3 regions of the Clostridium sp. JN-9 genome follow, and region 1 is predicted to be linked to each of the others. Evidence: a T-box and tRNA genes for the amino acid it is inferred to sense, from the RefSeq annotation. Region 1 holds a T-box; the other regions hold tRNA genes.
What was found. A T-box is a leader RNA that pairs with one kind of tRNA and senses whether it is charged. The one in region 1 lies ahead of alaS (alanine--tRNA ligase), so its partner is inferred to be a tRNA-Ala.
Positions count from the first base shown of each region.

Region 2: it has a tRNA-Ala gene. The T-box ahead of alaS (alanine--tRNA ligase) is inferred to sense a tRNA for this amino acid. The anticodon was not compared.
Region 3: it has a tRNA-Ala gene. The T-box ahead of alaS (alanine--tRNA ligase) is inferred to sense a tRNA for this amino acid. The anticodon was not compared.

Region 1 covers NZ_CP035280.1:1,535,602-1,543,232, forward strand. Annotated here, with positions in the region: gene EQM05_RS07405 (sulfide/dihydroorotate dehydrogenase-like FAD/NAD-binding protein) at 1-830, shown strand, start outside; gene gltA (NADPH-dependent glutamate synthase) at 830-2,215, shown strand; gene EQM05_RS07415 (Rrf2 family transcriptional regulator) at 2,400-2,834, shown strand; gene nifS (cysteine desulfurase NifS) at 2,838-4,046, shown strand; gene nifU (Fe-S cluster assembly scaffold protein NifU) at 4,088-4,522, shown strand; gene EQM05_RS07430 (PRC-barrel domain-containing protein) at 4,670-5,194, shown strand; gene EQM05_RS07435 (AI-2E family transporter) at 5,169-6,191, shown strand; T-box leader at 6,263-6,436, shown strand; gene alaS (alanine--tRNA ligase) at 6,482-7,631, shown strand, end outside.
Region 2 covers NZ_CP035280.1:3,077,774-3,085,404, forward strand. Annotated here, with positions in the region: tRNA gene EQM05_RS14810 (tRNA-Ile) at 1-63, opposite strand, end outside; rRNA gene EQM05_RS14815 (16S ribosomal RNA) at 156-1,667, opposite strand; tRNA gene EQM05_RS14820 (tRNA-Ala) at 2,120-2,195, opposite strand; tRNA gene EQM05_RS14825 (tRNA-Ile) at 2,199-2,275, opposite strand; rRNA gene rrf (5S ribosomal RNA) at 2,284-2,400, opposite strand; rRNA gene EQM05_RS14835 (23S ribosomal RNA) at 2,654-5,561, opposite strand; rRNA gene EQM05_RS14840 (16S ribosomal RNA) at 5,756-7,267, opposite strand.
Region 3 covers NZ_CP035280.1:2,740,146-2,747,776, reverse strand. Annotated here, with positions in the region: gene pckA (phosphoenolpyruvate carboxykinase (ATP)) at 94-1,665, shown strand; gene EQM05_RS13245 (aromatic acid exporter family protein) at 1,821-2,666, shown strand; gene EQM05_RS13240 (undecaprenyl-diphosphate phosphatase) at 2,751-3,593, shown strand; rRNA gene EQM05_RS13235 (16S ribosomal RNA) at 4,855-6,366, shown strand; tRNA gene EQM05_RS13230 (tRNA-Ala) at 6,524-6,599, shown strand; tRNA gene EQM05_RS13225 (tRNA-Ile) at 6,603-6,679, shown strand; rRNA gene EQM05_RS13220 (23S ribosomal RNA) at 7,016-7,631, shown strand, end outside.

The DNA.
Region 1 (7,631 bases):
CAAGAGTAGCAAAAAGTGCAAAGCCTGGTCAGTTTATAATTTTAAGAATTGATGAAAAAGGTGAAAGAATACCTTTAACAATTTGTGATTTTGATGAAAAGAAGGGTTCTGTTACAATCGTTGTACAGGCAGTTGGAAATTCCACAACAGAAATGCTTAACTTAAATCAGGGTGACTCTTTAGCAGATTTTGTTGGACCTTTAGGAACACCTTCAGAGTTTGTTCATGAAGATTTAGAAACTCTGAAAGCTAAAAAAATAATGTTTGTTGCTGGTGGAGTTGGAGCAGCACCAGTGTATCCTCAGGTTAGATGGCTTAGACAAAGAGGAGTAAACGTAGAAGTTATTATTGGCGGAAAAAGTAAAGATTATTTACTGCTGGTAGATGAAATGAAAGCTCTTGGAGCAGTAGTACATATTGCCACTGATGACGGTTCAGCTGGATATAAAGGACTTGTTACAGGCCTTTTAAAAGAACTTATAGATGCTGGCAATAACTATAGTGAGGTAATAGCTATAGGCCCAATGATAATGATGAAATTTGTAGCTAAGCTTACAAAAGAATATAATATTAAAACAATAGTAAGTTTAAATACATTGATGGTTGATGGTACTGGTATGTGTGGAGCATGCAGAGTAACAGTAGGCGGAAAAACCAAGTTTACATGTGTTGATGGCCCAGAGTTTGATGCACATCTTGTAGACTTTGATGAGGCTATGAGAAGAGCAGCTTTATATAAGAGCGAAGAGGGAAGAGCACTCCATAAAGCTGAAGAGAAAAAAGAAGATTATGTATGCAAATGCAAAACTGAAACAGGAAGTGATAAATAATGGATAGAATGAAAAGAACACCAATAAGTGAACAGGATCCAAAGGTTAGAGCTAAAAATTTTGATGAGGTATGTCTTGGATATACAGAAGATGAAGCAGTACAGGAAGCTTCCAGATGCTTAAACTGTAAGAAGCCTATGTGTGTAACACAGTGCCCTGTAACTATTCATATTCCAGAATTTATCCAGCACGTAAAAAATAGAGAATTTGAAGAAGCAGCTAGAGTTATAGCACAATCATCATCACTTCCTGCAGTTTGCGGCAGAGTCTGCCCTCAGGAAAGTCAATGTGAGGAAAAATGTGTTCTTGGCATTAAAGGAGAAGCAGTAGCAATAGGTAAACTGGAAAGATTTGTGGCAGACTGGTCAAGAGAAAACAATATAGATTTAAGTGAAAAGCTGCCAGCTAATAATAAAAAGGTTGCAGTAATTGGTTCAGGTCCAGCAGGGCTTACCTGTGCCGGTGATTTAGCTAAACTTGGCTATGATGTAACAATATTTGAAGCACTTCATAAGGCAGGCGGAGTTTTAGTATATGGTATACCTGAATTCAGACTTCCTAAGGATACAGTAGTTGCACATGAAATAGAAAATGTTAAAAAACTTGGAGTTAAGATTGAAACAAATGTAGTAATTGGAAGAACAGTAACAATTGATGAATTAGTTGAGCAGGAAAAATTTGATGCTGTATTTATAGGGTCGGGTGCAGGACTGCCAAAGTTCATGGGTATACCTGGGGAAAACTTAAATGGAGTATTTTCTGCCAATGAGTTTTTAACAAGAAATAACCTAATGAAGGCTTTTAAGGATGATTATGATACACCAATAAAAGTTGGAGCAAAGGTTGCTGTTGTAGGTGGTGGAAACGTGGCCATGGATTCTGCAAGAACTGCACTTAGACTTGGAGCAGAGGTCCATATTGTATATAGAAGAAGTGAGGCTGAGTTACCTGCCAGAGCTGAAGAAGTACATCATGCAAAGGAAGAGGGCATAATTTTTGATCTTTTAGTTAACCCTGTTGAAATTCTTGGAAATGAGAAGGGCTGGGTTAATGGAATGAAATGTGTGAGAATGGAACTTGGAGAGCCTGATGCTTCAGGAAGAAGAAAACCAATTGAAATTCCAGGATCTGAATTTGTAATTGATGTTGATACAGTAATAATGTCTCTTGGAACATCACCAAACCCATTAATTGCAAAAACTACAAAGGGTCTTGAGATGAATAAACGCAAATGTCTTGTTGCTGAAGAAGAAACCGGCGCAACCACTAGAACAGGAATATATGCTGGCGGAGATGCTGTTACCGGCGCTGCAACAGTTATACTTGCAATGGGAGCAGGCAAAAAAGCTGCAAAGGCTATTGATGAATATTTAAATAATAAATAAAAAAGTAATGAGCCTGCTGATTATATGGCAGGCTCATTTTTATCCCAATTATATGTACAGTAAATTATTATTTATAATTTACATATTAATTGTTGACAATTTTACTCTCCTTTGTTATTATTAATCTGAAATCAGAGTAAATCACTCAACAATGTCTGAATTATTTTTATGAGGAAGTGATAAAATGAAGTTATCTACTAAAGGAAGATATGGAGTAAAAGCCATGGTAGAATTGGCTATTCATTATGGAGAACAACCACTTTCTATAAAAAGTATATCAGAAAAGCAAAAAATTTCTGAGTATTATCTTGAACAGCTGTTTTCACCTTTGAGAAAGGCAAAATTAATTAAAAGTATCAGGGGAGCTCAGGGTGGATATTATTTAAGCAGACCTCCTGAAGAAATAACAGTGGCACAAATTATGAATGTGCTTGAAGGACCTATAGAAATTTCTGAGTGCCTTGAAGATAAGAGCTGCTCAAATATAGGATCCTGTGCCACCAGATTATTATGGGCAAGGCTTAAGGACAGCATGGATAAAGTAATGGAATCAACTACTCTTCACGATATGGTTGAAGACTATAAAAATATGAATTCTGATAAAATTAAAGGAGTGTAGATTATGGATAGAAAAGTATATATGGACTATGCAGCCACAACATTTACAAGGCCAGAAGTATTAAAGGAGATGATGCCTTATTTTACTGAAGAATTTGGTAACCCATCTTCATTATATTCATTTTCAGATAACACTAAAAAGGCAGTAAATTTGAGCAGAGAAAGAGTTGCAAAAGCAATTAATGCAGAAAAAAATGAGATATTTTTTACTGCAGGTGGTTCAGAATCAGATAACTGGGCACTTAAAGGTATAGCTTATGCACATATGAATAAAGGGAAGCATATAATTACTACTTCAATTGAACACCATGCTATAATCAATACATCAAAATTTTTGGAAAGACAGGGATTTCAGGTTACATATCTGCCAGTGGACAAATATGGTATGGTAAGTGTAGAAGATGTAGAAAAAGCAATAAGACCTGATACAATTTTAGTTTCTATTATGTTTGCAAATAATGAAGTGGGCACTATACAGCCAATTAAGGAAATTGGAAAGCTATGCAGGGAACATAAGATTTTATTTCATACAGATGCAGTTCAAGCAGTTGCTCATGTTCCAATAGATGTTAAAGATATGAATATTGATCTTCTTTCTATGTCAGGTCATAAGTTTTATGGGCCAAAAGGAATTGGAGCACTTTACATAAGAAAAGGAATTAAAATTGAAAGTCTCATTCATGGAGGCGGCCAGGAGAGAGGCAAAAGAGCCAGTACTGAAAATATACCAGGAATAGTAGGCATTGGAAAAGCTATTGAACTGGCTACAAATGAAATGAAAAGTGAGAGTAAAAGATTAACTGCCTTGAGAGATAAATTAGTAAGTGGAATAATAGAGAGAATTCCATATACAAAAATAAATGGAACCAGGGACCAAAGCAAAAGATTACCTGGAAATGCTAACTTCAGCTTTATTGGCATAGAAGGTGAAACATTATTACTTGATTTGGATTTTGCTGGAATATATGCATCTACTGGAAGTGCATGCGCATCAGCATCTTTGGACCCTTCCCATGTACTTTTAGCTATGGGATTAAAACATGAGGTAGCTCATGGATCTTTAAGGCTTACTTTGGGGGCAAAGAGTACTGAAGAAGATGTGGATTATATTTTAGAAGTACTGCCGGGTTTAGTTAAGAGAAGAAGAGAAATGTCTCCACTTTGGGAAGACTTTTTAAAGCTTTCTGATAAAGATAAATCATTTGCAGAATAAAACTTTTATTTTAATATGTTTTATAGGAGGTTGATTGTATTATGATGTATAGTGAAAAAGTTATGGATCACTTTAGAAATCCAAGAAATGTAGGTGAAATTCCTGATGCTAACGGCATAGGTGAAGTTGGAAACCCTAAGTGCGGGGATATTATGAAAATATACATTAAAGTTGAAGATAATATAATTAAAGATGTAAAGTTTAAAACATTTGGATGCGGTTCAGCTATTGCTTCATCAAGTATGGCTACAGAATTAATAAAGGGCAAGAATTTAGAAGATGCATGGGAGCTTACAAATAAAGCTGTGGCTGAAGCTCTAGACGGACTTCCTCCAGTAAAAATGCACTGTTCAGTATTAGCTGAAGAAGCAATTCATAAGGCTATAAATGATTATAGAAAATCTGTAGGATTAGAAGAATGGGCTGTTAAGAATCATTCAGAAACTATTCATGAACATGTTCATGGAGAAAACTAAATATATTTGAATTTATAAATAAAAGAAAACTCATGTTTAAGCATGGGTTTTTTTATTTTTTGAAATTTTTATTTATAATTTAGAAACTGGTTATATTTTATCACAAAACTGGAAAACTATATAAAAAGCAATAGATGGTGATTAATAATGTATAGAGTAAAAGATTTTATTTTAATGGAAGTTTTTAATGTTAATGGTAAAAAAATAGGCTATATTAATGATATCTTAATAGATTTTGATAAGAAAAGGGTTATTGGTTTTAAAGTTTCCTCCAGTGGAATTTTTAGTAATAGTATAAATGTTTTAAATGAGGATATTATCTCATTTAATAATGTGATGATTGTAGATAAATTTAATAAAAACAGATATTTCAGCTTCAGCGAAATAAAAGGATTGGATACTGTTGATAACTGCGGAAATATAATTGGTGTAATTGAAGAGTGTATTTTTAGAAAAAATGATTTTTATATTACTGGACTATTAATTTCCACTGGTTTTTTTAATAATTTTATTAATGGAAAGCTTGCTATTCCTGTTTGTAATACCATACTTGGGGAGGATAATTTACTTAATTACAAACAGTGTGACAAGTTTAATTTAAGGAGCATGCCGCATAAATTGTTCAAAAAAGATGGTGAAATAAAAATTGTTGAAGAACAAGAAACAAATTAAATTAATTTTAATATTTGTATTTTTTATAGCAGTAATATGGATTATATATAAAAGCTTTGTTTTAAAAGAAATAGTGTATTTAATTTTTATATCATTAATTATTGCATATACACTTATGCCCCTTCAAAATAAAATTGTAGAAAAAGGCTTAAATAAGAGGCTTTCAGCACTGATGATTATTGTATTTTTAATATTTCTTTGTGCTGCATTTATTTATATTATTGTTCCTTCAATTTTAAAAGAGGGATTAAATGTAGACAGCGGCATTATAAAAATACAGAAAAATATAGAAATTATTTATGAAAAATTTAAGCCATTAAATAATAATAAAACTATTTACGTTATAATGGATAAAATATATGATAAAATAGATAATTTAATGGCAGAAATCCTAAATAAATTATTTGATGGAGCATTAAATATAGGTCAGGATTTACTCTCAGCAGCTGTTATACCCATAATATCCTATTATTTTATGGCAGACAGTGATATTATTTTTAATAAAGCACTAATAATGTTTCCAATTAAATCAAGAAGAATAATAAAAAATATTTTACAGGATATTGATAAGGTCTTAGGTAAATACATAGTTGGGCAGTTATTATTAAGTGTTATTATTGGAGTTTTTACATTTATTATTTTATTTACATTAAAAGTTGATTTTCCAGTGTTATTATCGATTTTAAATGCTTTCTTTAATATAATTCCATACTTTGGACCAATATTTGGAGCCGTCCCAGCTGTTATAATGGGTTTTATAAAGTCCACAAAAGCAGGAATATATACAATAATTTTTTTGTATCTGCTTCAATTAATAGAAGGAAATATTATATCCCCAAAAGTTACTGGCAACAGCGTAAGCATGCATCCTCTTCTGGTAATTATATTGCTGCTTCTGGGTGGGCAAATTGGAGGATTTATAGGCATGATAATAGCTGTACCTGTAGGAGTGATAGTAAAAATTATATATGAAGATATTAATTATTACTTTTTTTAAATTTACTAAGGAAATAAATATCATATTGACATCATCATAAATATTATCTATAATCTTAGTCATAAATGAATATGCAGGCTATGATTGGAAAAAGTAAATATTTTATTGCAATTCAGAGAAAAAGTGGCTGGTGTAAACTTTTTGAATAAAATATTGAAGCAGGCCATGAGCTTTATTATTAATGAGAGTAAAAACTTTGTTTTTTATAATTAGGGTGGTACCACGGAATAGCTTTCGTCCCTTTGGGATTGATGGCTTTTTTTATTATTAACTGGAAAAGGAGAAATAAAATGAACAAAATGGGATTAAATGAAATCAGGGAATCATATTTAAAATTTTTCGAATCAAAAGGACATCTTAGACTGCCAAGCTTTTCATTAGTACCAAATAATGATAAAAGCTTATTATTAATAAATGCAGGTATGGCACCTTTAAAGCCATATTTTACAGGAATGCAGGAGCCCCCTAGAAGGAGAGTTACCACATGTCAAAAGTGTATTAGGACTGGCGATATTGATAATGTAGGCATCACTTCAAGACATGCTACATTCTTTGAAATGCTGGGAAACTTTTCATTTGGTGATTATTTTAAAAAGGAAATAATACCCTGGGCATGGGAATATATAACTGAGGTTTTAGAGCTTCCTAAGGATAAATTATATGTTACAATTTATACTGATGACGATGAAGCCTTTGAAATATGGACTAAATCTACAGATATAGACCCAAATAGAATTTTTAGGCTTGGAAAAAAAGATAACTTTTGGGAACATGGTTCGGGTCCATGCGGGCCTTGTTCCGAAATTCATTATGATAAAGGTAATGGACAAATTACAACTACTGAGGAATTTATAAAAGCATCTGAAGAAGACAGGACAGTTGAATTTTGGAATCTGGTTTTTACTCAGTATGATAAAGATGATGATGGAAATTATAATAAACTTTCCAATCCAAACATTGATACAGGTATGGGACTTGAAAGAATTGCTACTATAATGCAAGGTGTAGATAGCATTTTTGAAGTTGATACATTAAAGGCAATATTAGGAAAAGTTTCAGAAATAAGCGGAGTAAAATATGGAGAAAATAAAAAATCTGATACTTCACTGAGAATAATAACAGACCATATAAGAAGCATTACTTTTATGATAAGTGATGGTATATTACCTTCTAATGAAGGAAGAGGATATGTTCTGAGAAGGCTTTTAAGAAGAGCTGCAAGACATGGAAAAACACTAGGTATAAAAGAAACATTTTTATACAATTTAACAGATGTGGTAATTGAAAACTCTTATATAAATTATCCTGAATTAAAAGAAAAACAAGCTTACATAAAAAAGGTAATTAAACTTGAAGAGGAAAGATTTAATGAAACAATTGACAGTGGATTCCAAATACTAGGAGAATATATTGAAAAACTTCAAAATAATCATGAAAAAA
Region 2 (7,631 bases), 1.5 Mb from region 1:
GGACTCGAACCATCGACCTCACGCTTATCAGGCGTGCGCTCTAACCAGCTGAGCTATAAGCCCAAATAAATAAAGATCATAAATGATCTTTCAAAATTAAGCAGAGAAGTAAACCAAGCTTTCATGTAAGTTATCCTTACATGTCGACTCCTTAGAAAGGAGGTGATCCAGCCGCAGGTTCTCCTACGGCTACCTTGTTACGACTTCACCCCAATTACTAATCCCACCTTCGGCCGCTGACTCCTTACGGTTATCTCACGGACTTCGGGTGTTACCAGCTCTCATGGTGTGACGGGCGGTGTGTACAAGGCCCGGGAACGTATTCACCGCGACATTCTGATTCGCGATTACTAGCAACTCCAGCTTCATGTAGGCGAGTTTCAGCCTACAATCCGAACTGGGATGGGTTTTAGAGTTTGGCTCCACCTCGCGGTATTGCATCTCTCTGTACCCACCATTGTAGCACGTGTGTTGCCCTGGACATAAAGGGCATGATGATTTGACGTCATCCCCACCTTCCTCCCGGTTAACCCGGGCAGTCTCACTAGAGTGCTCAACTTAATGGTAGCAACTAATGATAAGGGTTGCGCTCGTTGCAGGACTTAACCTAACATCTCACGACACGAGCTGACGACAACCATGCACCACCTGTCTCCCTGCCCCGAAGGGCTTCGCCTATCTCTAGGTTATTCAGGGGATGTCAAGTCCAGGTAAGGTTCTTCGCGTTGCTTCGAATTAAACCACATGCTCCGCTGCTTGTGCGGGCCCCCGTCAATTCCTTTGAGTTTTAATCTTGCGATCGTACTCCCCAGGCGGAATACTTATTGTGTTAACTGCGGCACAGAAGGGGTCGATACCTCCTACACCTAGTATTCATCGTTTACGGCGTGGACTACCAGGGTATCTAATCCTGTTTGCTACCCACGCTTTCGTGCCTCAGCGTCAGTTACAGTCCAGAGAATCGCCTTCGCCACTGGTGTTCTTCCTAATCTCTACGCATTTCACCGCTACACTAGGAATTCCATTCTCCTCTCCTGCACTCTAGATATCCAGTTTGAAATGCAGTACCCAAGTTAAGCCCGGGTATTTCACATCTCACTTAAACATCCGCCTACGCACCCTTTACGCCCAGTAAATCCGGACAACGCTTGCCACCTACGTATTACCGCGGCTGCTGGCACGTAGTTAGCCGTGGCTTCCTCCTTTGGTACCGTCATTATCGTCCCAAAAGACAGAGCTTTACAATCCGAAGACCTTCATCACTCACGCGGCGTTGCTGCATCAGGGTTTCCCCCATTGTGCAATATTCCCCACTGCTGCCTCCCGTAGGAGTCTGGACCGTGTCTCAGTTCCAATGTGGCCGATCACCCTCTCAGGTCGGCTACGCATCGTTGCCTTGGTGAGCCGTTACCTCACCAACTAGCTAATGCGCCGCGGGCCCATCTCAAAGCGGATTACTCCTTTGATTAGAATATCATGTGATACCCTAATGTTATGCGGTATTAATCTCCCTTTCGGGAGGCTATCCCCCTCTTTGAGGCAGGTTGCCCACGTGTTACTCACCCGTCCGCCGCTAATCCGTCCCCCAAGGAACTTCATCGCTCGACTTGCATGTGTTAAGCACGCCGCCAGCGTTCGTCCTGAGCCAGGATCAAACTCTCAATTTAAAAGTTTGATTGCTCATTACTTTATACTCTATAAAAGAATTGCTGGTTTATTTAACAAGTTTTTACCTGTTATCTTCTCTGTTTAATTTTCAAAGATCATGTCTGTCATCTGACAGCTTTTATATCTTATCATGTTGCTTTTACATTGTCAACAAGAATTTTAAATTTAATTCAAATAAATTTTACTCGAAGACAACTATATAATAACATGGTGTCCTAACGGACGACTTATATATATTAACACTTTTGTATCTTATAATAAATAATATAATCCACAAAAAATTTGATTTATAATGTAGATACTTTATTATCCTAATATATACTTATAAATCCTCATAATGATACACCAGGTAAAGTATTAGCCCTTTTAATTTATATAATCCTATATCTATAATATAATTTTTTATAATTATATATAAAAAAGAATCATCTATAATTAGATAATTCTTTTTTGGTGGAGAATAAGGGATTCGAACCCTTGACCCCCTGCGTGCAAGGCAGGTGCTCTCCCAGCTGAGCTAATCCCCCATATGGTGGACCTTCAGGGACTCGAACCCCGGACCAACCGGTTATGAGCCGGTTGCTCTAACCAACTGAGCTAAAGATCCAATTGTTCACCTGGCAACTACCTACTCTCCCACAGAGCCTCCCCTGCAGTACCATCGGCGCAATGAAGCTTAACCTTCGTGTTCGGAATGGGAACGGGTGTTACCTTCACGCCATTATTACCAGATACATTTACATTTAAATTTAGTGTTTTTGACATAAATACTCAGTCACTTTAAGGGGTAACCGGTGTAATTTTTAACGCAAATCACAGATTTGCTAAATTACCCGTTAAATGTCATTTAGACATTTAACCCTTCACGCCATCATTACCAGATACATTTACATATCACAGTTATAAATTATATTATACAAAGATAACTTTGTCAATATATTTAAAGAAAGAAAATTGTTCTTTCAAAATTGCACAGTATAATTATTTGGTCAAGCCCTCGACCTATTAGTATTAGTCAGCTGAACATGTTGCCATGCTTACACCTCTAACCTATCAACCTAGTGTTCTTCTAGGGGTCTTACTAGCTTACGCTATGGGAAATCTAATCTTGAGGTGGGTTTCACGCTTAGATGCTTTCAGCGTTTATCCCGTCCCGACATAGCTACCCAGCCATGCTCCTGGCGGAACAACTGGTACACCAGAGGTCAGTCCATCCCGGTCCTCTCGTACTAAGGACAGCTCCTCTCAAATTTCCTACGCCCGCGACGGATAGGGACCGAACTGTCTCACGACGTTCTGAACCCAGCTCGCGTGCCGCTTTAATGGGCGAACAGCCCAACCCTTGGGACCTACTTCAGCCCCAGGATGCGACGAGCCGACATCGAGGTGCCAAACCTCCCCGTCGATGTGGACTCTTGGGGGAGATCAGCCTGTTATCCCCGAGGTAGCTTTTATCCGTTGAGCGATGGCCCTCCCACGAGGAACCACCGGATCACTAAGCCCGACTTTCGTCCCTGCTCCACTTGTATGTGTCGCAGTCAAGCTCCCTTCTGCCTTTGCACTCTTCGCGCGATTTCCAACCGCACTGAGGGAACTTTTGGGCGCCTCCGTTACATTTTAGGAGGCGACCGCCCCAGTCAAACTGCCCACCTAACAATGTCCCGTGACCAGTTTCATGGCCACCGGTTAGAATCTCAGTACTGTCAGGGTGGTATCCCAAGGGTGACTCCACAGAAGCTGACGCCCCTGCTTCGCAGTCTCCCACCTATCCTGTACAGACAATACCGAAACTCAATGCTAAGCTACAGTAAAGCTCTACGGGGTCTTTCCGTCCAATCGCGGGTAGCAAGCATCTTCACTTGCACTACAATTTCGCCGGATTTGTTGTCGAGACAGTGCCCAAGTCATTACGCCATTCGTGCGGGTCGGAACTTACCCGACAAGGAATTTCGCTACCTTAGGACCGTTATAGTTACGGCCGCCGTTTACTGGGGCTTAAGTTCACCGCTTCACTTACGTTAACGGATCCCCTTAACCTTCCAGCACCGGGCAGGCGTCAGCCCCTATACTTCAGCTTTCGCTTTAGCAGAGACCTGTGTTTTTGCTAAACAGTTGCTTGGGCCTATTCTCTGCGACCTGCCGTGAGGCAGGCACCCCTTCTCCCGAAGTTACGGGGTCAATTTGCCGAGTTCCTTGACAACAATTCTTCCGATGGTCTTAGGATTCTCTCCTCACCTACCTGTGTCGGTTTGCGGTACGGGCACCAACTTCCTCCATAGAGACTTTTCTCGGCAGCGTGGAATCGGATACTTCGCGACGATAATTTCGCTCCCCATGACACCTCATCATTGATCAGACGGATTTGCCTGTCTGACCTGACTAAGTGCTTAGACGCACATCCAATAGTGCGCACATCCTATCCTCCTGCGTCATCCCATTTGTAATAACGTCAGTTGGCGGTATCGGAATATCAACCGATTGTCCATCACCTACGCCTTTCGGCCTCGGCTTAGGTCCCGACTAACCCTGAGCGGACGAACCTTCCTCAGGAAACCTTAGGTTTTCGACCAATAAGATTCTCACTTATTTCTCGCTACTTATGCCAGCATACTCACTCCTGTACAGTCCACCGCTCCTTTCGGTACGACTTCAGCCCATACAGGAAGCTCCTCTACCACGTACACGTAGTGTACATCCATAGCTTCGGTGGTAAGTTTTAGCCCCGGACATCTTCGGCGCAGGACCTCTCGACTAGTGAGCTATTACGCACTCTTTAAATGAGTGGCTGCTTCTAAGCCAACATCCTAGTTGTCTTAGAAATCCCACATCCTTTTCCACTTAACTTACACTTTGGGACCTTAGCTGATGATCTGGGCTGTTTCCCTTTTGACCACGGATCTTATCACTCGTAGTCTGACTGCTGAGATTCAAGTATATGGCATTCGGAGTTTGATAGGGTTCAGTAACTGTTGTCAGCCCCTAGCCCATTCAGTGCTCTACCTCCACTACTCATTCTCAACGCTAGCCCTAAAGCTATTTCGAGGAGAACCAGCTATCTCCGAGTTCGATTGGAATTTCTCCGCTATCCACAGCTCATCCCATGATTTTTCAACACCAATGTGGTTCGGTCCTCCACGGAATTTTACTTCCGCTTCAACCTGTCCATGGATAGGTCACCCGGTTTCGGGTCTACAGCATGCAACTAGTCGCCCTATTCAGACTCGGTTTCCCTTCGGCTCCGTACCTTAAGTACTTAACCTTGCTACATACCGTAACTCGCTGGCTCGTTCTACAAAAAGCACGTCATCACACGTTAAAGTGCTATGACCGGTTGTAGGCACACGGTTTCAGATTCTATTTCACTCCCCTTCCGGGGTTCTTTTCACCTTTCCCTCACGGTACTTCTTCACTATCGGTCACCAGTTAGTATTTAGCCTTGGGAGGTGGTCCTCCCTGCTTCCCACAAGGTTTCACGTGTCTCGTGGTACTCTGGAATAGATCTTTAAGACTTCCTTTTTCACTTACAGGGCTGTTACCTTCTACGGCGGTCCTTTCCAGAACCTTCAGTTAAATGATGTCTCACATAATGATCTATCCACAACCCCAGGAACAAGTTCCTGGTTTGGGCTCTTTCCCTTTCGCTCGCCGCTACTCAGAAAATCGATTTTTCTTTCTCTTCCTCCGGGTACTTAGATGTTTCAGTTCCCCGGGTCTAGCCCTATAAACCTATGAATTCAGTTTATAGTACATACCGTTAGGTATGTGGGTTTCCCCATTTGGAAATCTCCGGATCACAGGCTATTTGCGCCTACCCGAAGCTTATCGCAGCTTATCGCGTCCTTCTTCGCCTACTGGTGCCAAGGCATTCACCATGCGCCCTTTGTAGCTTGACCTTTAAAATAAAGTAATCTTAATACAAAGGTATTTTTGTATACCTTAACTTTAATGTAAACTTTTTTATACTGTGCAATTTTCAAAGAACAAAAGAGACTAATCAAAAACCGTTTAGGTTTTTTGATCTCTCAAAATTAAACAGAGAAGTAAACCAAGCTTTCATGTAAGTTATCCTTACATGTCGACTCCTTAGAAAGGAGGTGATCCAGCCGCAGGTTCTCCTACGGCTACCTTGTTACGACTTCACCCCAATTACTAATCCCACCTTCGGCCGCTGACTCCTTACGGTTATCTCACGGACTTCGGGTGTTACCAGCTCTCATGGTGTGACGGGCGGTGTGTACAAGGCCCGGGAACGTATTCACCGCGACATTCTGATTCGCGATTACTAGCAACTCCAGCTTCATGTAGGCGAGTTTCAGCCTACAATCCGAACTGGGATGGGTTTTAGAGTTTGGCTCCACCTCGCGGTATTGCATCTCTCTGTACCCACCATTGTAGCACGTGTGTTGCCCTGGACATAAGGGGCATGATGATTTGACGTCATCCCCACCTTCCTCCCGGTTAACCCGGGCAGTCTCACTAGAGTGCTCAACTTAATGGTAGCAACTAATGATAAGGGTTGCGCTCGTTGCAGGACTTAACCTAACATCTCACGACACGAGCTGACGACAACCATGCACCACCTGTCTCCCTGCCCCGAAGGGCTTCGCCTATCTCTAGGTTATTCAGGGGATGTCAAGTCCAGGTAAGGTTCTTCGCGTTGCTTCGAATTAAACCACATGCTCCGCTGCTTGTGCGGGCCCCCGTCAATTCCTTTGAGTTTTAATCTTGCGATCGTACTCCCCAGGCGGAATACTTATTGTGTTAACTGCGGCACAGAAGGGGTCGATACCTCCTACACCTAGTATTCATCGTTTACGGCGTGGACTACCAGGGTATCTAATCCTGTTTGCTACCCACGCTTTCGTGCCTCAGCGTCAGTTACAGTCCAGAGAATCGCCTTCGCCACTGGTGTTCTTCCTAATCTCTACGCATTTCACCGCTACACTAGGAATTCCATTCTCCTCTCCTGCACTCTAGATATCCAGTTTGAAATGCAGTACCCAAGTTAAGCTCGGGTATTTCACATCTCACTTAAACATCCGCCTACGCACCCTTTACGCCCAGTAAATCCGGACAACGCTTGCCACCTACGTATTACCGCGGCTGCTGGCACGTAGTTAGCCGTGGCTTCCTCCTTTGGTACCGTCATTATCGTCCCAAAAGACAGAGCTTTACAATCCGAAGACCTTCATCACTCACGCGGCGTTGCTGCATCAGGGTTTCCCCCATTGTGCAATATTCCCCACTGCTGCCTCCCGTAGGAGTCTGGACCGTGTCTCAGTTCCAATGTGGCCGATCACCCTCTCAGGTCGGCTACGCATCGTTGCCTTGGTGAGCCGTTACCTCACCAACTAGCTAATGCGCCGCGGGCCCATCTCAAAGCGGATTACTCCTTTGATTAGAATATCATGTGATACCCTAATGTTATGCGGTATTAATCTCCCTTTCGGGAGGCTATCCCCCTCTTTGAGGCAGGTTGCCCACGTGTTACTCACCCGTCCGCCGCTAATCCGTCCCCGAAGGAACTTCATCGCTCGACTTGCATGTGTTAAGCACGCCGCCAGCGTTCGTCCTGAGCCAGGATCAAACTCTCAATTTAAAAGTTTGATTGCTCATTACTTTATACTCTATAAAAGAATTGCTGGTTTATTTAACAAGTTTTTACCTGTTATCTTCTCTGTTTAATTTTCAAAGATCATGTCTGTCATCTGACAGCTTTTATATCTTATCATGTTGCTTTTACATTGTCAACAAGAATTTTAAATTTAATTCAAATAAATTTTACTCGAAGACAACTATATAATAACATGGTGTCCTAACGGACGACTTATACATACTAACACTTTTGTATCTTATAATAAATAATATAATCCATAGAAAAGTTAGTTTATAATATAAATCCTTTTTTATTCTAATATATGCTTATAAATTCTTATACCGATACACCAGGTAAGGTATTAGCC
Region 3 (7,631 bases), 1.2 Mb from region 1:
CAAAAAAATTCATTTTACCCTAAAAATAAAATATTTATTGCATTTTACACAAAAAGGTGTAAAATTAAGGTATAACATTTGGGGGGGATTTTTATGTCTATTGATTTACAATATTTAAAAATTAAAAAATATAATAAACTCTATAGAAATTTGCCAGTACCTGAATTAGTAGAAAAAGCTATTATGAGAAATGAAGGCATATTATCAAGTACAGGAGCTTTAGTAATAAATACTGGGAAATATACTGGAAGATCTCCAAAGGATAGATACATAGTTAAACAATCAAGTATAGATAACAAGGTAAATTGGGGAAGCATAAACTTACCAATCGATGAAAATGTTTTCAATAAGTTATATTCTGATGTAATTAATTATCTTGAAAATAAAGATTTATTTGTTTTCGATGGATTTGTTGGTGCAATGAAGAAATATACTCTTCCAATAAGAGTAATATGTGAATATGCTTCTCAGGCACTGTTTTCAAATCAGATGTTAATAAGACCCTCACATAGTGATCTGCAGGATTTTCTACCTGAATTTAATGTTATTTCAGCACCAGGATTTAAAGCAAAAGGAATTGAAGATGGAATAAATTCAGAAGCATTTATAATAATTAACTTTGATAAAAAAATTATTTTAATTGGGGGAACTCACTACTCAGGAGAAATAAAAAAATCTATTTTCTCTGTTATGAACTTCCTGCTGCCTGATAAGGGAATAATGCCAATGCACTGCTCTGCAAATATTGGTGAAGCTGGTGACACAGCAGTATTTTTCGGACTTTCAGGAACAGGTAAAACCACATTATCAGCAGATCCTGAAAGAAAGCTTATTGGAGATGATGAGCATGGATGGTGTGATAAGGGAGTTTTCAATTTTGAAGGCGGCTGCTATGCAAAAACAATAAAATTGGATAAAGAAAAGGAAAAAGAAATTTATAATGCAATAAAATTTGGCTGCGTTTTAGAAAATGTAGTTTTAAATGAAAAGAGAGAAGCAGATTACGATGATGGAAGATATACAGAAAATACAAGAGCAGCATATCCTATTAATTTCATAGAGAATGCTGAATTGTCAGGGGTTGGCGGAAATCCAAATACTTTGATTTTTTTAACTGCAGATGCATTTGGAGTTATGCCTCCTATCTCAAAGTTAACAAAGGAAGCTGCAATGTATCATTTTATGTCAGGGTATACAAGTAAGGTAGCAGGAACAGAAAGAGGAATTACTGAGCCTAAAGCCACTTTTTCTGCCTGCTTTGGAGAACCATTTATGCTGATGAACCCATCTGTATATGCTGAACTTTTAGGAAAAAAGATTCTGCAGCAAAACACAGATGTATATCTTGTAAACACAGGCTGGCTATATGGAGGCTATGGTAAAGGCAGCAGGATCCAGCTTAAATATACAAGAGCAATGATTAAGGCAGCACTTAGCGGAGAGCTAAAGAATGCAGAGTACACAGAACATCCTGTATTTAAGGTTTTAATGCCTGCTCACTGTAAAAATGTACCTGATGAACTCCTGAATCCTAGAAATACCTGGGATGATAAGGAAGCCTATGACGTTAAAGCTTATGAACTGGCCGGTAAATTCAATGAAAACTTTAAGAAATTTAAAAATGTGGATGATGCAATTAGAAGTGCAGGTCCTGTTATTCCATAGTTAATATAAGAGTCTGATAAATTCAGGCTCTTTTTTAGTTATATGATTAAATGTAAAAGTTTTAATAATGTCTTAAGGGAATTTATAAACTTGACAATACATAATGAATTATTCATAATTATTTAATATTTACTACTTAATGTGGAGTGATTTTAATGATTAAACTAAAAAAAGTCGGGTTAAGAAATATAAAAACAGCTATAGCAGTTTTTTTATGCGTAATTATTTCCTGGGCATTAAAGTTTGAGTATCCTTTTTATGCAGCAATTGCCGCAATTATTTCAATGCAGAGTTCTGTAGTAGAGTCCTTTACAGTTGGAAGAAACAGAATACTTGGAACAATAGTTGGTGCATTTATAGGATTTTTATGTGCACTAATTCAGCCTGGGAATGCGTTTCTATGTGCTGCCGGCCTTATTGTTGTTGTATATATTTGTGATTCATTCAACTGGAATAAGTCCGTAACCATTGCATGTATAGTGTTCATGGCAATAATGCTGAATCTTAATGGAAGAAGCCCCATGTCTTACAGCATAAACAGAATTATTGATACACTTTTAGGTATTGTAGTGGCCATATTTGTTAACTACTTTATTTTTCCTCCCAAAATTATGGAAGATATAGAAAGAAAAAATAATTTGTTAAAAAGCAGCATAAAAATTTCTATTAAGGAGTATTTAATTAACAATAAAGCTATTAATTTTGGTGAGATTAATAAAAAAATACTAAAGCTTGAGGAGAAATTAATATTAATATCTAAGGAATTAATGAAAGATGAAATTAATGAAGATGTAATTAAAGAAATACTTGTTGATTTGGAAAATTATAAAATGATATTTTCCTGTTTTAAGCTACTGAATAACTATGAGGGCAGTGTTGAGCCGGACTATAATAATGCAATTATAATAGAAGAGAAATTTCAAACTAAAATTGACATGAAAATAAATAATAATAATATAATATATAATTATATTATAAAGCAGATATTAGACAGGATATAATTTTTAATCCTATTTTAATTGTTATGAAAATTAAAAGATAGTATAATCAAATAGTAATAATAAATAGAGAGTGAGAGTGAAGATATGCTTTTAATAATCAAAGCTATTATAGTCGGCATTGTAGAAGGTATTACTGAATTTTTACCAATTTCCTCTACAGGACATATGATAGTTATAGGCAAACTCATTAAATTTAACGGCTTTTACAGAAAGCCATATACTGACATGTTTATGGTTGTTATTCAGCTGGGTGCAATATTATCAATAGTTGTGCTGTATTGGGATAAAATATTGCTAACATTGAAAAACTTTTTTCCAAGTAAAAATTTACCTGCAAAAAAATCAGGCCTGAGATTTTGGATAATTGTTATAATAGCATGTATACCAATGGCTGCAATAGGACTGCCATTACAGGATAAAATAGAAGCAAAATTATTCTATCCGGTTCCAGTGGCTGCAGCTTTAATAGTAGGCGCCATATGGATGATCTATGCAGAAAAAAGATACAGAAATAATTCGGCAAGAAGTGGTATTTTTGATATAAATGCTAAACAAGCTATAATTATTGGAGCATTTCAGTGCTTGGCTTTATGGCCGGGTATGTCTAGGTCAGCTTCAACTATTATAGGAGCATGGATTGCAGGATTATCAACTGTGGCTGGCGCAGAATTTTCATTTTTTCTGGCAATGCCTATTATGGTAGGAGCATCAGGAGTATCCTTATTTAAACACAATATATTAGCAACCTGTTCTACTTCGGAAATTATTGCACTGGCAGTTGGATTTGTTGTTTCTTTTATAGTAGCACTTGTTGTTGTTGATAAGTTCATTAAATTTTTAAAGAAGAGACCGCTGAGAATTTTTGCAGTATATAGATTAGGATTTGGATTACTTATATTAGTGCTGGCATTCTTCAAGATACTATAAAAAACAAAGATTAAAGATTAGAGAATAAAGAACAAATAATGTGGATTTTCTGCTCTGGCAGAAAATCTTTAAATTTAATTGATTGAGTGAATCATGTGTTTTAATAATCAAGGATGATTTCAATTATAGTTTACCAGGTGGGATTAAAAAAGGATTTGAAAAATCCAAAGCCGGTAGGCTGCCCTTTAAAAACAAAGATTAAAGATTAAAGAACAAAGATTAAATAATGTAGATTTTCTGCCCTGGCAGAAAATCTTTAGATTTAAGTTTTGCCAGGAGGCAAAACAACAATATTTGTTATTTGTTCTTTAATCTTTCCTGCTTTAGTATAAGTATATGGCTCTTTTATTCAATAGTGTTGATACGTTAACAAGTTCACGTTAGGGACAAGTCAATTAAAGTATATTCCAGTATTTCTCATATTTGTATATGTATTTTACATATACATTGCATTCATATGTCCTGTGCCAACTGCTCTGGAATAAATATTTTTGTGTGAATCCAGTGTTGTAATAGCGTAGACTTTATTATTGCTGATATTAATGTAACTTATGCTTTAATCATGAACCCCCTTTTCATTATGTTCAATGCTTTTCTGTCCCGTCCGGGAGAATTTCTAATTTGATGTGCAATGCAGTTTTGAATAGTTGCTTTACTTTGAAATCTATTTAATTGGCTGCCTACTGGCACAGGATTTTTACAAATCTTTTTTTACCATCTAATAAAACTATAATTGAAACCATTTTTAGTTATTAAAACCTATGATTCACTTAATCAATTAAGTTTTTGGTTTTTCTGCAAAGAAAAACTACCTTATTTAATCTTTGTTCTTTAATCTTTAATCTTTAGATAAAGTCCTATTTGCATCAACATTATTATTTAAAAGAGCCATAGATTACTTGGTAACAGTTAAAAAGTACACATATCAACGTATACTTGTTCTGGTGTATCATTATAAGAAAAAATAAAAAAAAATAAGTAAATGAGAGTAATTAAGGAATAATTTAAATATATTAAGATAAAACTTTATATTGATTAGTATAATTGTGATAGAATAACACATGTCGCTTATGAATGCGACAAAAATTAACAAAGCTTATTCAAAGCTATTGACAATTATATATGTTAATGATAATATATAATACGTCAGTATTTGACATTTCGATCTTTGAAAATTAAACAGAGAAGATAACAGGTAAAAACTTGTTAAATAAACCAGCAATTCTTTTATAGAGTATAAAGTAATGAGCAATCAAACTTTTAAATTGAGAGTTTGATCCTGGCTCAGGACGAACGCTGGCGGCGTGCTTAACACATGCAAGTCGAGCGATGAAGTCCCTTCGGGGACGGATTAGCGGCGGACGGGTGAGTAACACGTGGGCAACCTGCCTCAAAGAGGGGGATAGCCTCCCGAAAGGGAGATTAATACCGCATAACATTAGAGCATCACATGATGTTCTAATCAAAGGAGTAATCCGCTTTGAGATGGGCCCGCGGCGCATTAGCTAGTTGGTGAGGTAACGGCTCACCAAGGCAACGATGCGTAGCCGACCTGAGAGGGTGATCGGCCACATTGGGACTGAGACACGGTCCAGACTCCTACGGGAGGCAGCAGTGGGGAATATTGCACAATGGGGGAAACCCTGATGCAGCAACGCCGCGTGAGTGATGAAGGTCTTCGGATTGTAAAGCTCTGTCTTTTGGGACGATAATGACGGTACCAAAGGAGGAAGCCACGGCTAACTACGTGCCAGCAGCCGCGGTAATACGTAGGTGGCAAGCGTTGTCCGGATTTACTGGGCGTAAAGGGTGCGTAGGCGGATGTTTAAGTGAGATGTGAAATACCCGGGCTTAACTTGGGTACTGCATTTCAAACTGGATATCTAGAGTGCAGGAGAGGAGAATGGAATTCCTAGTGTAGCGGTGAAATGCGTAGAGATTAGGAAGAACACCAGTGGCGAAGGCGATTCTCTGGACTGTAACTGACGCTGAGGCACGAAAGCGTGGGTAGCAAACAGGATTAGATACCCTGGTAGTCCACGCCGTAAACGATGAATACTAGGTGTAGGAGGTATCGACCCCTTCTGTGCCGCAGTTAACACAATAAGTATTCCGCCTGGGGAGTACGATCGCAAGATTAAAACTCAAAGGAATTGACGGGGGCCCGCACAAGCAGCGGAGCATGTGGTTTAATTCGAAGCAACGCGAAGAACCTTACCTGGACTTGACATCCCCTGAATAACCTAGAGATAGGCGAAGCCCTTCGGGGCAGGGAGACAGGTGGTGCATGGTTGTCGTCAGCTCGTGTCGTGAGATGTTAGGTTAAGTCCTGCAACGAGCGCAACCCTTATCATTAGTTGCTACCATTAAGTTGAGCACTCTAGTGAGACTGCCCGGGTTAACCGGGAGGAAGGTGGGGATGACGTCAAATCATCATGCCCCTTATGTCCAGGGCAACACACGTGCTACAATGGTGGGTACAGAGAGATGCAATACCGCGAGGTGGAGCCAAACTCTAAAACCCATCCCAGTTCGGATTGTAGGCTGAAACTCGCCTACATGAAGCTGGAGTTGCTAGTAATCGCGAATCAGAATGTCGCGGTGAATACGTTCCCGGGCCTTGTACACACCGCCCGTCACACCATGAGAGCTGGTAACACCCGAAGTCCGTGAGATAACCGTAAGGAGTCAGCGGCCGAAGGTGGGATTAGTAATTGGGGTGAAGTCGTAACAAGGTAGCCGTAGGAGAACCTGCGGCTGGATCACCTCCTTTCTAAGGAGTCGATATGTAAGGATAACTTACATACAGCTTGGTTTATTTCTCTGTTTAATTTTGAGAGATTAAATGTCATTTAGGCATTTAATGAATAATTTAGCAAATCTGCGATTTGTATAAAGAATTACTCAGGAAAATGTCTCTCTTTTTATGTGGGGGATTAGCTCAGCTGGGAGAGCACCTGCCTTGCACGCAGGGGGTCAAGGGTTCGAATCCCTTATTCTCCACCAAGAGGGCTTATAGCTCAGCTGGTTAGAGCGCACGCCTGATAAGCGTGAGGTCGATGGTTCGAGTCCATTTAAGCCCACCATTGTTCTTTGAAAATTGCACAGTATAAAAAAGTTTACATTAAAGTTAAGGTATACAAAAATACCTTTGTATTAAGATTACTTTATTTAAAGGAAAATCTATAGAAGCGAGCAGTACGATGAAGCTAGGAGCGAAGCGCGGAATTTACTCAAGGTAAATGAGCACTGCAGCGACGACGCTGAAGAAGTAATGCGAAGCTTATAGAGATTTTTTAAAAGTCTGTAGAAGCGAGCAATACAAGGAAGCAACTGAACGAGGAGCAGAGTTTACTCAAGGTAAATGAGCACCGCAGTGAAGGCAGCTGACGCAGTAGTGCGAAGCTTATAGAGATTTTAAAGGTCAAGCTACAAAGGGCGCATGGTGAATGCCTTGGCACCAGTAGGCGAAGAAGGACGCGATAAGCTGCGATAAGCTTCGGGTAGGCGCAAATAGCCTGTGATCCGGAGATTTCCAAATGGGGAAACCCACATACCTAACGGTATGTACTATAAACTGAATTCATAGGTTTATAGGGCTAGACCCGGGGAACTGAAACATCTAAGTACCCGGAGGAAGAGAAAGAAAAATCGATTTTCTGAGTAGCTGCGAGCGAAAGGGAAAGAGCCCAAACCAGGAACTTGTTCCTGGGGTTGTGGATAGATCATTATGTGAGACATCATTTAACTGAAGGTTCTGGAAAGGACCACCGCAGAAGGTAACAGTCCTGTAAGTGAAAAAGGAAGTCTTAAAGATCTATTCCAGAGTACCACGAGACACGTGAAACCTTGTGGGAAGCAGGGAGGACCACCTCCCAAGGCTAAATACTAACTGGTGACCGATAGTGAAGAAGTACCGTGAGGGAAAGGTGAAAAGAACCCCGGAAGGGGAGTGAAATAGAATCTGAAACCGTGTGCCTACAACCGGTCATAGCACTTTAACGTGTGATGACGTGCTTTTTGTAGAACGAGCCAGCG